Regions from separate parts of the Brevibacillus sp. HB1.1 genome, predicted to be linked through region 2. Evidence: riboswitches for the same ligand, from Rfam matches in the RefSeq annotation. Region 2 holds a riboswitch; the other holds the start of a gene.
The links. A riboswitch is a leader RNA that binds a small molecule or an ion and turns the genes downstream of it on or off. The one in region 2 is predicted to bind cyclic di-GMP.

Region 1 (7,338 bases), on a different contig from region 2:
TCGTAACCATGTTGGTAACGGATGAAACCGCAGACGTTATGGATTCGACAGGGATATGCAGATACAAACCAAAGTTGGTCTTGGGAATGGGGGAATAGGTGACAACGTATTCCTTACCATTGTCCGAGTAGCTGTATGAGCCCTTTTCTGTTTTTCCTGATTTCAGGATTTCCATTAATGGTTGCGGCAGAGCGGATTCCTCAAGCGGTTTTCCGATCAGATCCTGGGTAGGATGGTACTGAATCTGGTCCTTGTTATCAACGAGAATCGGATAGCCATCGTTGCCTACTTTCAAATTCTTGAGGAATGTAGCTGTGAAGTCATCTACATTGACGAGCCCGGTCAAGACACCAAGCTTCTCATTATTTTTCGCTTTTACAGGGGAAGCGACGATGATAGAGCGATTGCCGGTTGTCTTCGCAACTAGAACATCGGAGAAGCTGGGCTTGTCCTGCATACCGTCTTTGAAGAATTGGCGCTCGCCAAGATTGATTCCAACGCTTTTGGGGAACGTATCAGCCGTTACTTTTCCATCACTTGCGATAAAGGTATTTCCGTCATACAGTTTCATTTCCTCGGTAAACTTGCGGATGAATTCATTTTTTGCCGCTGCATCATCGGATTGAATATCCGAGGTACGGGCTAAAATCTGAATTTCTGTCATACGCCGGTCCAGATATTGATCCATAGCTATGGCTGTACTGGAAGTAAGGTCAACATAGGATGATTTTTGTTTATCAATCAGAATGGATGAAAAGCTGCTCGTGATAAACATCGAAACGGCAGTAAGTGGAATGACGGCCACGACGAGAAACCAAAGGATCATTTTGTTCCTGAGTTTGTTGAACAAAAACATAGGATTTTTCCGCTCCTAATCCGTGATTGAGATATTTCTTTCTTTGTGAAAAGCGGTCTGCCACAAGGAAATATAATACAGGTAGACTGCTGAGTTTAACTCAGCAGTCTGACAAAATATCAATATCCCATTGCTGCGCCTTCACCGCGAGGGTCAGCACCGCCAAATTTTACATTGGTTTGCGGGTCAATCAGGATTGCGCCGGACTGTCCCATCGTATCGGTATAGGCTGCTTCCAGCTTTTCGACTGGATGCCCACGTTTTATTAACTCGTCCAGGACGTCTTGAGGGATGCGGCTTTCCACCTTGAGATTGTTGGAATCAGATCCCCAGTTGCGTCCATGTAGCCATCTTGGTGCTTCGATTGCGTCTTGTACGCTGAAACCAAAGTCGACGATACGCGTGACAAGAGCGGCTTGCGTTTGCGGCTGTCCTTCTCCCCCTTGTGTTCCGTAGAGAAGATAAGGCTTGTCCCCTTTAAAGAGCATAGCTGGATTAATGGTGTGGAAGGTACGTTTTCCTGGTTCCAAGTGATTGATGTGTTTGGAGTCCAAAGAGAAATAGCTTCCGCGGTTTTGCAAAAGGATGCCCGTATCTTTCGCTACGATGCCGGAACCCCAGTCAAAATAGTGACTCTGAATGATGGACACGGCATTTCCATCTTTGTCGACGATCCCGAACCAGGTTGTATCGCCTTTTGGATCAAGCGGTTCTACGGATTTGGCAGCTTGCTTCATATCAATGCGCGCAGCTAAATCTTTCCCGTGCTGCTTGGACAACAGCTCATCCACAGGGATATCCACAAAGGCAGGGTCAGTCAGCCATTTGTCACGGTCAGCAAAAGACTGTTTGGTAGCTTCCACAATCGTGTGATAGTAATCGGGTGTTCCTTCACCCATGCTCTTGAGGTCAAAGTTATTCAAAACATTAAGAATAGAGAGCGATGCCATGCCTTGGGAGTTAGGCGGAACGTTGTACGCTTTATATCCGCGGTAGTCTACCGAAATCGGATCTGCCCAAGTGGAGGTGTGCTTCTCAAAATCTTTCAACGTGAGCAATCCGCCGTTGGCTTGCATGTCTGCTACGATTTTTTTAGCTACTTCTCCTTTATAAAAACCGTCAGCGCCTTTTTTCGCAATGATTCGCAAAGTATTGGCAAGATCCTTTTGTTTGAGAATTTCGCCTGCTGCATAGGGATCACCGTTGGGCTTCAGGAATGTTTTACGGAATCCATCAAAACGTTGAAGATTCTTCAAGTTATTGTCAGTTGGATCTGTCGCGTATTTCGTCCAATATACTTGGTTGGGGGAGACTGGATATCCGTTCTCGGCGTATCCAATGGCAGGCTCCAGCAGTTTGTTCCATTGAACCTTACTGTTGCCCATGCTTTTATGGGCGTAGTTGTAAGCCTCCCACCAGCCGGAGACGACACCAGGGACAGTGTTTGCCGATTCATAACCGCGGGACGGGATTTTTTCGTAGCCTTTGTTTTTGTAATAGTCGATGGTTGCCTTTTCGCCTGCGCGACCACTGCCGTTCAGTGCCTTCAGCTCTTTTGTTTTGGCATTGTAGATGAGCCAGAAGTTATCTCCACCAATGGTTGTGTAATGAGGATAGACGACAGCTAATGTGGAAGCGGCTGTAATAGCAGCATCTACAGCGTTTCCACCGTTTTCCAATGTCTTCAGGGCCGCAGCCGTAGCCAGATAGTGAGGAGTCGTCACCATTGCGTTCGGTGACATCGTTGTTGGACGGTTAGCAGCTTGTGCCCCAGAGAATGTTGATACCCCGATGACAGCAGTCAGCGCGACGGTTGAGAGTTTCTTCCAGAATGACATTCCTATGAAACCTCCTTCATGATGAATAGAATAATGAATTCATTAAACCGGCTATCCGCTGTTGCCTCACCTCCTTCAAAAGTCAAAAATACACAAACATACAAAAATAGACAAAAATAGACATTATGTGCGCAAAAAAAGACCAATGATATAGGATCATTGGTCTCGTCCTACATCAATACTTCGGTAGCTGGCAAGCGTGTCCGCTGTTGCGGAGGTAGCCCCTGTAGCTTTGCGTCGCCGGATTTCCCCGGGTTTGCCGTTTCGATATCAATGGATGAAGCATAAAATTGACACATTTACTGATGCGATCGTTGTGGGAAAATGTTCCTAAAACACCGTTTGCCAATAATATAGACTATTTACCATTTGTGGTAAATAAGAAAAAATTTTTTAATCCAGAAAAATAGTCAGGAAAGCTATGGGGAGGGGTGTTTTTCGCAGACATTCACACACCTCATGGGGCTGAATTGCTTATGATGATAAAAAGGCACATAAGCCAAGGAGTGAAACAAAGACCATGATGCATCCCGATACAGAATTGCGCTATATCAACGATGAGATCGGGTACGGTGTGTTTGCGACAAGGTTTATCCCAAAAGGAACGATTGTATGGGCACAGGATAATTTGGACCAGGTATTGGACCCTGCATTTGTGGAAAAACTTGACTCATTACGAAAACAGGACGTGCAAAAATATTCATTCAAGAACCAGTTCGGAAAGTACATTCTTTGTTGGGATAAGGCAAGGTACGTGAACCACAGCTTTCATGCGAATTGTGTGCCGACCATGTATGATATGGAATTGGCTGCACGGGATATTTTTCCGGGCGAAGAGCTGACCGATGATTATGGAACGTTAAATCTGGATGAACCTTTTGAGTGTTTGCCCGAGTCTGACACGGATCGCTCCCGTGTAATGCCCGATGACTTGCTTCGGTATTACCCACAGTGGGATCGGATTGCAGCGGAAGCATTCCAACGTTTCAATCATGTTGAACAGCCTTTGTTGCATCTGATTTCCCCGAAGCATCTCGAAACGATTCGAGGGATCACGGAGCAGCGCTTAGCCATTGATTCTGTCATTCATCTGTATTGCAGGCCACAATGGCAAACGAGGCAGCAATGGAAGACGTGAGCGGGTCGGTCCACGACCCGATTTTGTTGAACTCTGGGTAGAGAATCAGTATTATGGAATGTAAAGGTGAAGTGAAAGGTTGATTTCATTGGAAAACAAGGTAGCGGCATCCAATTTTATCCGCAATATCATGATTGATGACTTGCAAGAGGGCAAAGTAAAAGAAATTATTACCCGCTTTCCCCCAGAACCGAACGGGTATCTTCATATTGGACATGCAAAAGCGATTTGCCTCAACTTTGAGTTGGCACGTGAATTTTCCGGCAAGGCCAACCTGCGTTTTGACGACACCAACCCGGTGAAGGAAGACATCGAATACGTAGAGGCCATCAAAAGGGACGTTCAATGGCTTGGCTTCGAATGGGATGGGCTGTTTTTTGCATCTGATTACTTTGAAGAGATGTACAACCGTGCGGTGCTGTTGATTAAAAAAGGTCTGGCTTACGTAGACGATCTGTCTCCCGAAGAAATGCGTAAAATGCGTGGAACATGGACAGAGCCAGGCACAGATAGTCCGTTCCGCAACCGATCTGTGGAGGAAAACCTGGATCTGTTTGCACGGATGCGCCAAGGGGAATTCAAGGACGGAGAAAAGGTGTTGCGTGCGAAAATCGATATGGCTTCTCAGAACTTCAACATGCGTGATCCGGTTCTGTATCGAATCTCCCATGCAACGCATCACAATACGGGCGACAAATGGTGCATCTATCCGATGTACGACTTCGCTCATCCGTTGGAGGATGCCATCGAGGGCGTGACACACTCCCTGTGTTCACTGGAATTCGAAGATCATCGTCCGTTGTACGACTGGGTAGTCCGCGAGTGCGAAATGGAGAGTGTACCACGCCAGTACGAATTTGCCCGCTTGAATCTGACCAACACCGTTATGAGTAAACGCAAGCTGAAACAGCTTGTTGATGAGAATGTAGTAGACGGCTGGGATGACCCGCGCATGCCAACCATCGCAGGCTTCCGTCGTCGCGGCTATACACCGGAAGCGATTCGTACATTCGCTCGTGAAGTAGGGGTAGCGCGCGCTAACAGCACGGTTGACGAGAAAATGCTGGAGTATTTCATCCGTGAGGACCTGAAGCTGAAGGCACCACGTACGATGGCTGTTTTGAATCCGTTGAAGGTCGTCATCACGAACTATCCGGAAGGACAAGTCGAGATGCTCGAAGCGGAGATTAATCCAGAGAACCCAGAGATGGGCAATCGTCAAATTCCGTTCTCCCGCGAAATCTACATTGAGCAAGACGACTTCATGGAAAACCCGCCGAGCAAGTATTTCCGCCTGTTCCCGGGAAATGAAGTGCGTCTGAAGCACGCGTACTTCATTAAATGCAATGACGTCGTGAAGGATGCAGATGGCAACGTGATCGAGATCCATTGCACGTATGACCCTGAGACGAAGAGCGGCAGCGGTTTTACAGGTCGCAAGGTAAAAGGGACGATTCACTGGGTGGATGCGACCAATGCGCTTCCTGCTGAATTCCGTTTGTACGAGCCATTGATTATGGATGATGAAGACGCAGAGGGCACATTCCTCGACAACGTTAACCCGAATTCGTTGGAAGTGCTGCAAGGCTATGTGGAGCCAAATATGAAAGAAACCAAGCCACAAGACAAGTATCAATTTTTCCGTCATGGCTATTTCAATGTCGATCCGAAGCATACGACAGATGATAAGCTCGTATTCAACCGGATTGTATCGTTGAAGAGTTCCTTTGAACTGCCAAAAGCATAGGAAATACGTATATAAATCAAGCGCTGCTGTGCATGGAGAACCCGTGTGCAGCAGTGCTTTTTTCTTTCGTGATTATAAATCAACGTGTATAATTATTCTGTTACATAAAGGGGGACAGGTAGTGAACGGGAGAGCAGAACTAACACGTAGTTTGAAGTTGCGACATATTGTCGTAATTGGACTGGGCTACATGGCCCCGATGGCCGTTTTTGACACCTTTGGCATTGTATCTGGAGAAACGGGGGGACACGTTCCTGCTGCTTATGCAGTCACACTTCTTGCGATCCTGTTTACGGCGGCAAGCTACGGAAAGATGGTACGGCTATTCCCTTCAGCAGGGACCGCGTACACGTATACGCAACAAACGATTCATCCCTATGCAGGATTTTTGGTAGGCTGGGCATCTTTGCTAGATTATTTATTTTTACCGATGATTAACGCCTTGTTGACGGGAGTATACTTATCATCCGTGTTTCCTGACGTGTCGACAGCATGGTGGATTATTGGTTTCATTGTATTGGTGACGGGGTTAAACGTATTTCGCGTAACGGTAACCGCATCCGTTAACTCGATTCTAGTGCTGTTTCAAGTCGTGGTCGTCGTATTATTTGCGGGATTGGCAATCCGTGGTCTTATGCAAGGTGACGGGCTTGGCCACGTATTCAACCTGCGTCCATTTTTGTCACCGGATATGTCTGTCATTGCACTGCTTTCCGGTGCGTCGATTCTTTGCTTTTCCTTCCTTGGCTTTGATGCAGTAACCACGCTCACGGAGGAAACCGTCGATGCGAAAAAGACGATTCCTCGCGGGATTATGCTCGTAGCACTCGCAGGAGGAGCGTTATTTATTACGGCCTCTTATTTCATGCAATCATTATTTCCTGATGTTTCGGTATTGTCTGATCCAGAAGCGGCCTCTGCGGAGATTGCTCTGTTTATCGGTGGGACGATCTTTCAATTGGTGTTTTTGGCGGCAGCGTTGTCTTCGACACTGGCATCCGGACTGGTATCAGTCACGAGCGTGACACGCTTGTTGTACGCAATGGGACGAGATGGATTTTTGCCGCGACGCTGGTTCGGTTATGTACATCCGAAGCTGAGAACGCCTTTGCTTAACGTCTTACTGGTCGGAGCGTTGATGCTGTTCGCTTTGTACATGGATTTGTTAACAGCAACTTCCTTTATTAACTTCGGCGCACTAATCGCTTTTAGCTTTGTGAACATCAGCGTAATGGCGTACTATTTCCGTAAACAAAAGAACAAGCATAGCAAGGATTGGTGGGGCTTCGTGTTGTCTCCACTCATCGGGACAACGTTCATCGCCTTTCTGTGGGTCAACCTCGAAACAACGTCCATGATGCTGGGCTTGCTATGGAGCTTTGTAGGCTTGATCTATTTGTTGTACCTGGTGAAGGTCAAAAAAACCAATTTGGAAATGGTGAAGTTTGAGGAGTAACATGTGGAAGACAAAGAGCCCTACACCGATTATTGGATGTAGGGCTACTTTTTTGCGGAAGATTAGACTGCTAATCAATTCTCTTCTGTAGGTAAAATCTTTGATGGGAAAGAGGGCAATCCTCGAGTACACCATGTATTTCGTACCCGTGTTTTACATAAAAGTCCTTTGCTTGAAAATCAAAAGTATCTAAATGAATCAAATGAATGCCATACTCCCTAGCTGTGTTTTCAATTTCAAGAAGAAGTTTGCTTCCCAATCCGGTCTTTCTCAAATCATCTCTGACCCACAAAGCATCAATGT
Region 2 (7,338 bases):
GCACCTGATTTCTCGTTGAACGATCACACTGGCAAGACCATTACCTTGTCGGAAAAAATCGGAAAAGGTCCCGTCGTCCTTACATTTTTCCGTGGATCATGGTGCCCCTACTGCAATTTGGAGCTGCAAGCATACCAAAAACAGATCGATACGATAACCTCTCTGGGTGCCCAATTGTTTGCCATTAGTCCACAATCTCCTGCACACTCTCTTACTATGCAAGAGAAAAACGGTCTGAGCTTTCCCGTGTTATGCGATACCAATAACCAAGTAGCAGAAAAATATAAACTCAGATTCAGACTGCCTGATTTTTCACATGATACCTACCGATCATTGGATATTGATCTCCATCGTTTTAATAGCGAAGATTCATGGACACTCCCCATACCTGCTACTTATATCCTCGACAACCAGGGCGTAATCCGTTCAGCAGGCTTAGATCCTGATTACAAAAAACGCATGGAGCCTAGTGAAGTTTTAGACATTCTGCGTACCCTAACCTAACGCTTATATAACGAAAAACCAGTTGATCACACAACTGGTTTTTTCTACGTCTATGCTTTATGAACAATTAGTTTATTTTCCCTACCAAAACTTGACAAGAATATATCTTTTGGCTTATATTTTGCATGATTATGTCTAGCAAAATTCGACACATCTTTACAATTTTTGCTAAAAAATGCAAAAGGCAAAGTCATCGAAAGGTGGCGACGCAAAACCACGGGTCTACAGTCTTTGACCATGATAGCCGGGTTGCCATCATCTTGAGACCATTTATTCGATGTTGGTAGCTTCGGTTGTTCCATTTCGATGGAACGGCCTTTTTTTGTGTTTACATTTTTGAAAGGAGGATGAAAGCACTTTCATTATCGTATCGGATGGAAAAACATAACTTTAGTGACGTCAAACATACACAACATGGTTCAATCAGAGAAAATGATGGAGTGGAGAAGTTATGTACAAACAAGTAGAAACCGTACAAGAGTTAGCACAATTTCATGAAATCAAAGAAACAGTATGGACAAGCATGGGCTTCGAGATGGAGCATGCGAAAGAAGGCTCGGCTCAGTTCCTCTTACTTGCCGAAGATGGTGAAGCAGGTGGAACATTTGAAATGACGCCCTTTTCCAAATCAAGTGCTTATATGAAATCACTTTTTCAGGATGTTGTTACAGAAGATATGAAAGTAATGGAGGTAGACAGTCTCGCTGTTTTGCCGAAATACCGTGGACAACTAGGGCAAAAAGGAATTTGCTTAATGATAGATTACGCTGAAAAGCACGGTTATACCCACGCAATCGGGGTAGCAGATCCAACTTTTTTTACGTTCATTAATAAGAAGTATCAAGTAAAGGCGACTCAGACCAAAGATATCGTCTTTTACAAAGGGGCCGATGCCATTCCGACCCTCTTCCATCTAAAAGATGTCTATGACAATAAGCACGATCCGAAATATTCCTGGTACAATTCGTCGTCATCCAACCAAGTAAAAGTCGAGGTAGGTGGGTAACATGGATAACATGGATAACATTGATCTATTGAGAAGAAGAAACAATTGGGTCGTAATCGTATTCGCAAGTATTATTACGGTAGTTCAGGTCTTAAACCTTTTTCTAGGCGTATCGTACACATTCGTTTTCACGATACTGGGTATTTTGTATGGCGTACTGGCACCTTTTACTTACATCTCTAATCGCCCGAGGTTCCGTGAAAAAGCAGCGCCCTTCATGAAGTTTTTCAACTTCGCGGTAATCGGAATTTTTATGTTCATCGTAGTTGGACTGGACCCGCATATGATCAATATCATGACCATTATGTTCTTTGTAGCAGTCATGGGGATTTATCAAGACCGACTCATCAATATTTTGACGATTGTATCGACATTGGGTATTGTCTCTTACTACTTCCTGACACAGAGAGAAACGATTTTCCATTCGACAAACAACCTTGATCTGATGTACTTCTTGCTTACCTTCTGCTTCGTCTCTGTCACGAGCATGATGCATGCTGTATTCAATAACAAGCTGCAAGAGGAAAGTGAGCAACAAAAACAAGAAGCGATTGCCTCAAAGGAATCGTTGCAACGTGTTCTGGATCAGATCAATGAATCACTCACCTCTATGCAAGACTATCAAGAGAATTTGAACAAGGTGACGGACGGTGTAAATATTCGCGCAGTCGAAACCGTCGCTTCCCTGCAAGACATTATGGAGTCCTTTACGGTTCAGACCAGCAATACCGACGAACTGCGTCGGGAAATGAGCTCGACGAATCTGCAAGTGGAGGACATGACCCGCTCTGTTACAGAGATGCATGATTACGTAGAATCGACCAAAGAAGCCACTAATGAGAGCGGCAAACGCATCGGCAACATCGGCAATGACTTTGAACGATTCATCAAGGATATCCAAGGTACGAACCAGCTGATTCAAGAGCTCAATAAAGAAACCGAATCGATTGGGAAAATCATTCAAACCATTTCCGAGATTTCTGCACAAACCAATCTGTTGGCACTCAATGCCACGATTGAAGCGTCTCGCGCAGGCGAACATGGCCGAGGATTTGCTGTCGTAGCAGATGAAGTACGCAAGCTGGCTGAATCCTCCAAGCTATCCTCTGAATCGATCTCGAACCTGCTCATGACCATTCGCGAAAAAATGAAGCTCGTATCAGATATGATTTCTGAGTCACAGACTTCTTTTGAGAAAAATAGCGAGGGCATCATTGAAGTACAAGAAATGTTCACCAATGTAGACAACTACATGCAAAACTTTGCGGATAAAACGAAAAACCTGCAAGAGTTCATTATCCATGTTCACAGTATGATTCAAGAAGTCGGCGCAAAAGTTGAAGTCAACGCAGATATTACCGACAAGAACAAAGAGAGCCTGGAAGAAGTGCTTGTTCTCGTTTCTGAACAAAAAGACGAAGTCGTTAAGGTTTCTGGCGGCTTTGAGAAAATCGAACAACAGATGCGTGGTCTCCATATGTAACCTTCCTGCAACCGCCTTTCACGGGCGGTTGTTTTCTTTTCTCATTTTGTAACCGAATGGATATATAATGTAAATATTCTGATATTTATAATCTTATACAATGAAAGGAGCACATCATTGATGGATGCACGAATCGAAACAAAAACGATTCAGACCGATCGACTGCTCGTTTCTTATCTGACAGCTGGCGTACTAGAAGGAGAACCGCTCCTCCTCATTCACGGCAATGCATCAGCCAACTTGTTCTGGGATGATACCATAGCGGCTCTATGTGACCAGTACCGTGTGTACGCACCTGATATGCGTGGCTATGGAGCAAGTGAAGCATTGCCCATCGATGCGACACGCGGTTTGCGAGACTGGTCGGATGACCTTCACTCGTTTATTCGGGCATTGGACTTGCCAACACCCGTCCATCTTGCCGGCTGGTCGTTGGGCGGTGGGATCGTGATGCAGTTTGCCATCGATCACCCGCAGGAAGTACGCTCCCTGATTCTAATCGCCCCCATGTCTCCTTACGGCTTTGGTGGAACCAAGGATATAGTTGGCACCCCGTGCTACAGCAGCTTCTCAGGCTCAGGTGGAGGAGCTGTCAACTCCGAGCTGGTCAAAAGGATAGCAGCCAAAGATATGAGTAATGAATCTCCCTCCAGTCCTCGCAATGTCATGAATCAGCTTTATTTCAATCCCCCGTTCCAGGTTGGCCCAGAGCAGGAAGATCGTTATGTGAGCGCGATAATCTCTACGAGAACGGGAGAGGGCTTTTACCCTGGTGCCTTTGAATACGTAAACGATTGGCCCGGTGTTGCTCCTGGGACGACAGGGATTACGAATGCGATTTCTCCCAAATACGTAAATTTGTCCGGTATTGTCCAGATGGAGCCGAAGTGTCCGATTTTATGGATTCGCGGTGCGGATGATGCCATTATCTCGGATCAGTCGCTTGCTGATTTCGGTACACTAGGCAAGCTTGGCTATGTCCCCGGATGGCCAGGGGAAGACGAATATCCTCCGCAGCCGATGGTCTCCCAAATTCGAGACGTGCTCGAACAATATCAGCGCGCTGGCGGTTCCTATCAGGAGATAGTCATGGAAAATGTGGGGCACTCTCCACACATTGAAAAGGCAGAGGAGTTTGTAGCGCTCATTCGAAAGACCGTCAGGGCATGAGCCTGGCGGTTTTTTTGCGATCCATTGGTTTCCTCCCCACCAAAATGGAGCGAATACCCGATGATGAACAACTTTAACATTTTCCTTGCCTAAACCATACACCATCTGGGCTATTTCGGCGTTTCTTTCTCCGCTTTCGATACCTTCAAGTTAAATTCTCTTTCCTGCTCCTCAATAATTGTTCGATCCTCTGCATTATCTCTCACTACTTTTTGCGTCAAAATCGATCCAACTGCTACCAGAAGCATACATGCGATATAATACCCCTTTTCGTGCAGCTGAAGACCTGTTGCATTGTATAAACCGATTGAAAATAGCAGTACACCTGCCCCCAATGTAAAGTATGCCAAGAAAGTGAAGGCTCCCGTGTTGCGCATCCGATGCTTTTGTGGATACATAGTAACACCCCTCACATAAGTCAACCGGACGATTTCTCGCCCGGTTGCCACTATGATTACTTCACAGCTTCCTTCTTGCCAAAGAAAGTACGCAACGCCTTGTATACCTCGCCCTTTTCCCGAATGACACAATGCATGAATTTCGGCTCTTTGATGTGGCGATACGCTGACATGAGGGTTGAATGACGATTATACTGATTCACTTCGCCATAGCCGAACATGTTGCATCTCTCCATGAGCTCTTTCACCAGCTTTACGCAGCGCTCATTGTCAGACGTGAGGTTGTCGCCGTCGGAAAAATGGAACGGGTAAATGTTGTACTGCGATGTTGGGTAGCGGCTATCGATGATCTCCAACGCCTTTTTGTAGGCAGAGGAGCAGATCGTCCCCCCACTTTCCCCTTTCGAGAAAAAGGTGTCCTCCGTTACTTCTTTCGCATCCGTATGATGGGCAATGAAGACGATCTCGACTTTTTCGTACTTGGTGCGCAGAAAACGTACCATCCAGAAGAAAAAGCTGCGGGCAATATACTTTTCAAACACGCCCATACTTCCCGACGTATCCATCATCGCAATAATGACAGCATTGGAATGAGGCTTGATGATCTCTTCCCACGTCTTAAAGCGCAGGTCATCATCGGTGATCCCCAGCTCCATATCACTGTAGCCTGCCAGCGCATTTCGGCGGATGGCCGCAATCAGCGTACGTTTTTTATCAATGTTGCCCATCAAGCCTTTTTTCCGGACATCATTGAACCGAGTCTCTTCCACGACGATTTGTTCCTCGTCTTTTTGTTGAAGGTTCGGCAGCTCCAGCTCGGCGAAAAGCATCTCCTGCAATTCTTCTACGCTGATTTCAGCCTCGTAGTAGTCTACACCTGGCTGATCACCCGCTCCCTGACCCTTTCCTGGCCCTTGCGCCGGATCGCCGTCACGGGCGACGACATCTCCTACTTTACTGTTTCCTTTACCTTGACCGCCATGTTTTCCCTTTTGGAAGTTAAAACGCAATCGGTATTCATCCAGGGAGCGAATAGGGATCTTAATAACTTCCCGACCATTCGACATGATGATGTTTTCTTCGCTGACGAGATCGGGCAGATTTTTTTTGATCGCTTCTTTCACTTTTTCCTGGTGTCGATTTTGGTCCTGGTACCCTTTGCGGTGCAGCGACCAGTCTTCCCGGGAGACAATGAACGATGATTCATCTTTCATGCCGTCTCCTCCTAGCAACTGGCGCAATCTGCGCCGAATATGACGTGCTCCTCATGTCGCCAAAGTTCTGTCATCTGTTCAACAGGCTACCCACATAGCGCAGCAGCTCATTTGCGCAAACGGGGCAATATTGATGCTCTTCGATAAGACGCTTGGTGACCTCATTAATCTTCTTGAGCTGATGCTCATCCGGCGTTTTGTTCGAGGTCGTAATTTTGACGACATCCTTTAGATCGGCAAACAGCTTCTTCTCGATAGCTTCCCGCAGGCGATCATGCGTGCTGTAGTCAAAACGCTTCCCTTTACGCGCATAGGCCGAGATACGGATGAGAATTTCTTCGCGGAAGGCCCGCTTGGCATTTTCCGAGATGCCGATTTGCTCCTCGATGGAACGCATCAGGCGCTCATCTGGATCCATCTCCTCACCTGTAACGGGGTCACGGATTTTATTCATGTTGCAATAAGCTTCCACATTGTCCAAATAGTTATCCATGAGCGTTTTTGCCGACTCTTCGTAGCTGTAGACAAACGCCTTCTGCACTTCTTTTTTCGCCAGCTCGTCGTATTCCTTGCGCGCGATAGAGATGAAGTTCATATACCTCTCCCGCTGCTCCTTGGTGATAGATGGATGCTGGTCAAAGCCTTCTTTAAGCGCCCGAAGAATATCAAGCGCATTGATGCACTCAGTGTCGCGGCGGATCAGTGCACTGGAGATACGGTTGATGACATAACGCGGATCAATACCGGACATTCCTTCATCGGCATGCTCGTTACGCAGTTCTTCCAGATCGGCTCCCTTGAAGCCTTCCACCGATTCACCGTCATACAGCCGCATCTTTTTCAGTAGATCGGCCCCTTGTTTTTTCGATTCTTTCAGGCGGGTCATAATGGAAAAGACTGCTGCTGACCGGAGCGCATGCGGTGCAATATGCACATGCCCCAAGTCGGATTGCTTGATTAATTTTGCGTATATTTTTTCTTCGTCACTGACACGCAGATTATACGGCATCGGCATGACGATAATCCGAGATTGCAGCGCCTCATTTTTCTTATTCCCAATAAAAGCCTTGTACTCCGATTCGTTTGTATGCGCAACAATCAGTTCATCTGCAGAAATGAGGGCAAAACGACCTGCCTTGAAGTTTCCTTCCTGTGTCAGCGACAGGAGATGCCACAAAAATTTCTCGTCGCATTTCAGCATTTCCTGAAACTCCATCAATCCGCGATTGGCTTTGTTCAGCTCCCCATCAAAACGATACGCACGCGGGTCGGACTCAGAGCCGTACTTCGTAATCGTCGAAAAGTCGATGCTCCCCGTCAAATCGGCAATATCCTGAGACTTCGGATCAGAAGGGCTAAATGTACCGATACCGACACGATTGGCTTCAGAAAACAAAATCCGGTGAACAGGGAAATCCTCGATGCACCCTCCATATTCGGTTTCCAACCTCATCCGGTTATAGGGTGTCAATTCTCCTTCAATCTTGATTCCCAGCTCTTCTTCCACCTCTGGACGCAGCTCGTGCGGGATAAGATGAAGTGGTTCTTCGTGCATGGGGCAGC

Region 1: linked by a shared signal. The riboswitch ahead of ggt (gamma-glutamyltransferase) and the one ahead of HPY27_RS14750 (GNAT family N-acetyltransferase) in region 2 are both predicted to bind cyclic di-GMP.

What each region holds. Positions count from the first base shown of each region.
Region 1 covers NZ_JABMIV010000004.1:273,498-280,835, reverse strand. Annotated here, with positions in the region: gene HPY27_RS13835 (methyl-accepting chemotaxis protein) at 1-856, opposite strand, end outside; gene ggt (gamma-glutamyltransferase) at 976-2,694, opposite strand; cyclic di-GMP riboswitch class I at 2,877-2,965, opposite strand; gene HPY27_RS13825 (SET domain-containing protein) at 3,215-3,832, shown strand; gene HPY27_RS13820 (glutamine--tRNA ligase/YqeY domain fusion protein) at 3,912-5,579, shown strand; gene HPY27_RS13815 (APC family permease) at 5,701-7,035, shown strand; gene HPY27_RS13810 (GNAT family N-acetyltransferase) at 7,106-7,338, opposite strand, start outside.
Region 2 covers NZ_JABMIV010000005.1:10,146-17,483, reverse strand. Annotated here, with positions in the region: gene HPY27_RS14755 (peroxiredoxin-like family protein) at 1-504, shown strand, start outside; cyclic di-GMP riboswitch class I at 678-761, shown strand; gene HPY27_RS14750 (GNAT family N-acetyltransferase) at 956-1,510, shown strand; gene HPY27_RS14745 (methyl-accepting chemotaxis protein) at 1,503-2,993, shown strand; gene HPY27_RS14740 (alpha/beta hydrolase) at 3,114-4,163, shown strand; gene HPY27_RS14735 (YiaA/YiaB family inner membrane protein) at 4,274-4,561, opposite strand; gene yhbH (sporulation protein YhbH) at 4,618-5,775, opposite strand; gene HPY27_RS14725 (PrkA family serine protein kinase) at 5,846-7,338, opposite strand, start outside.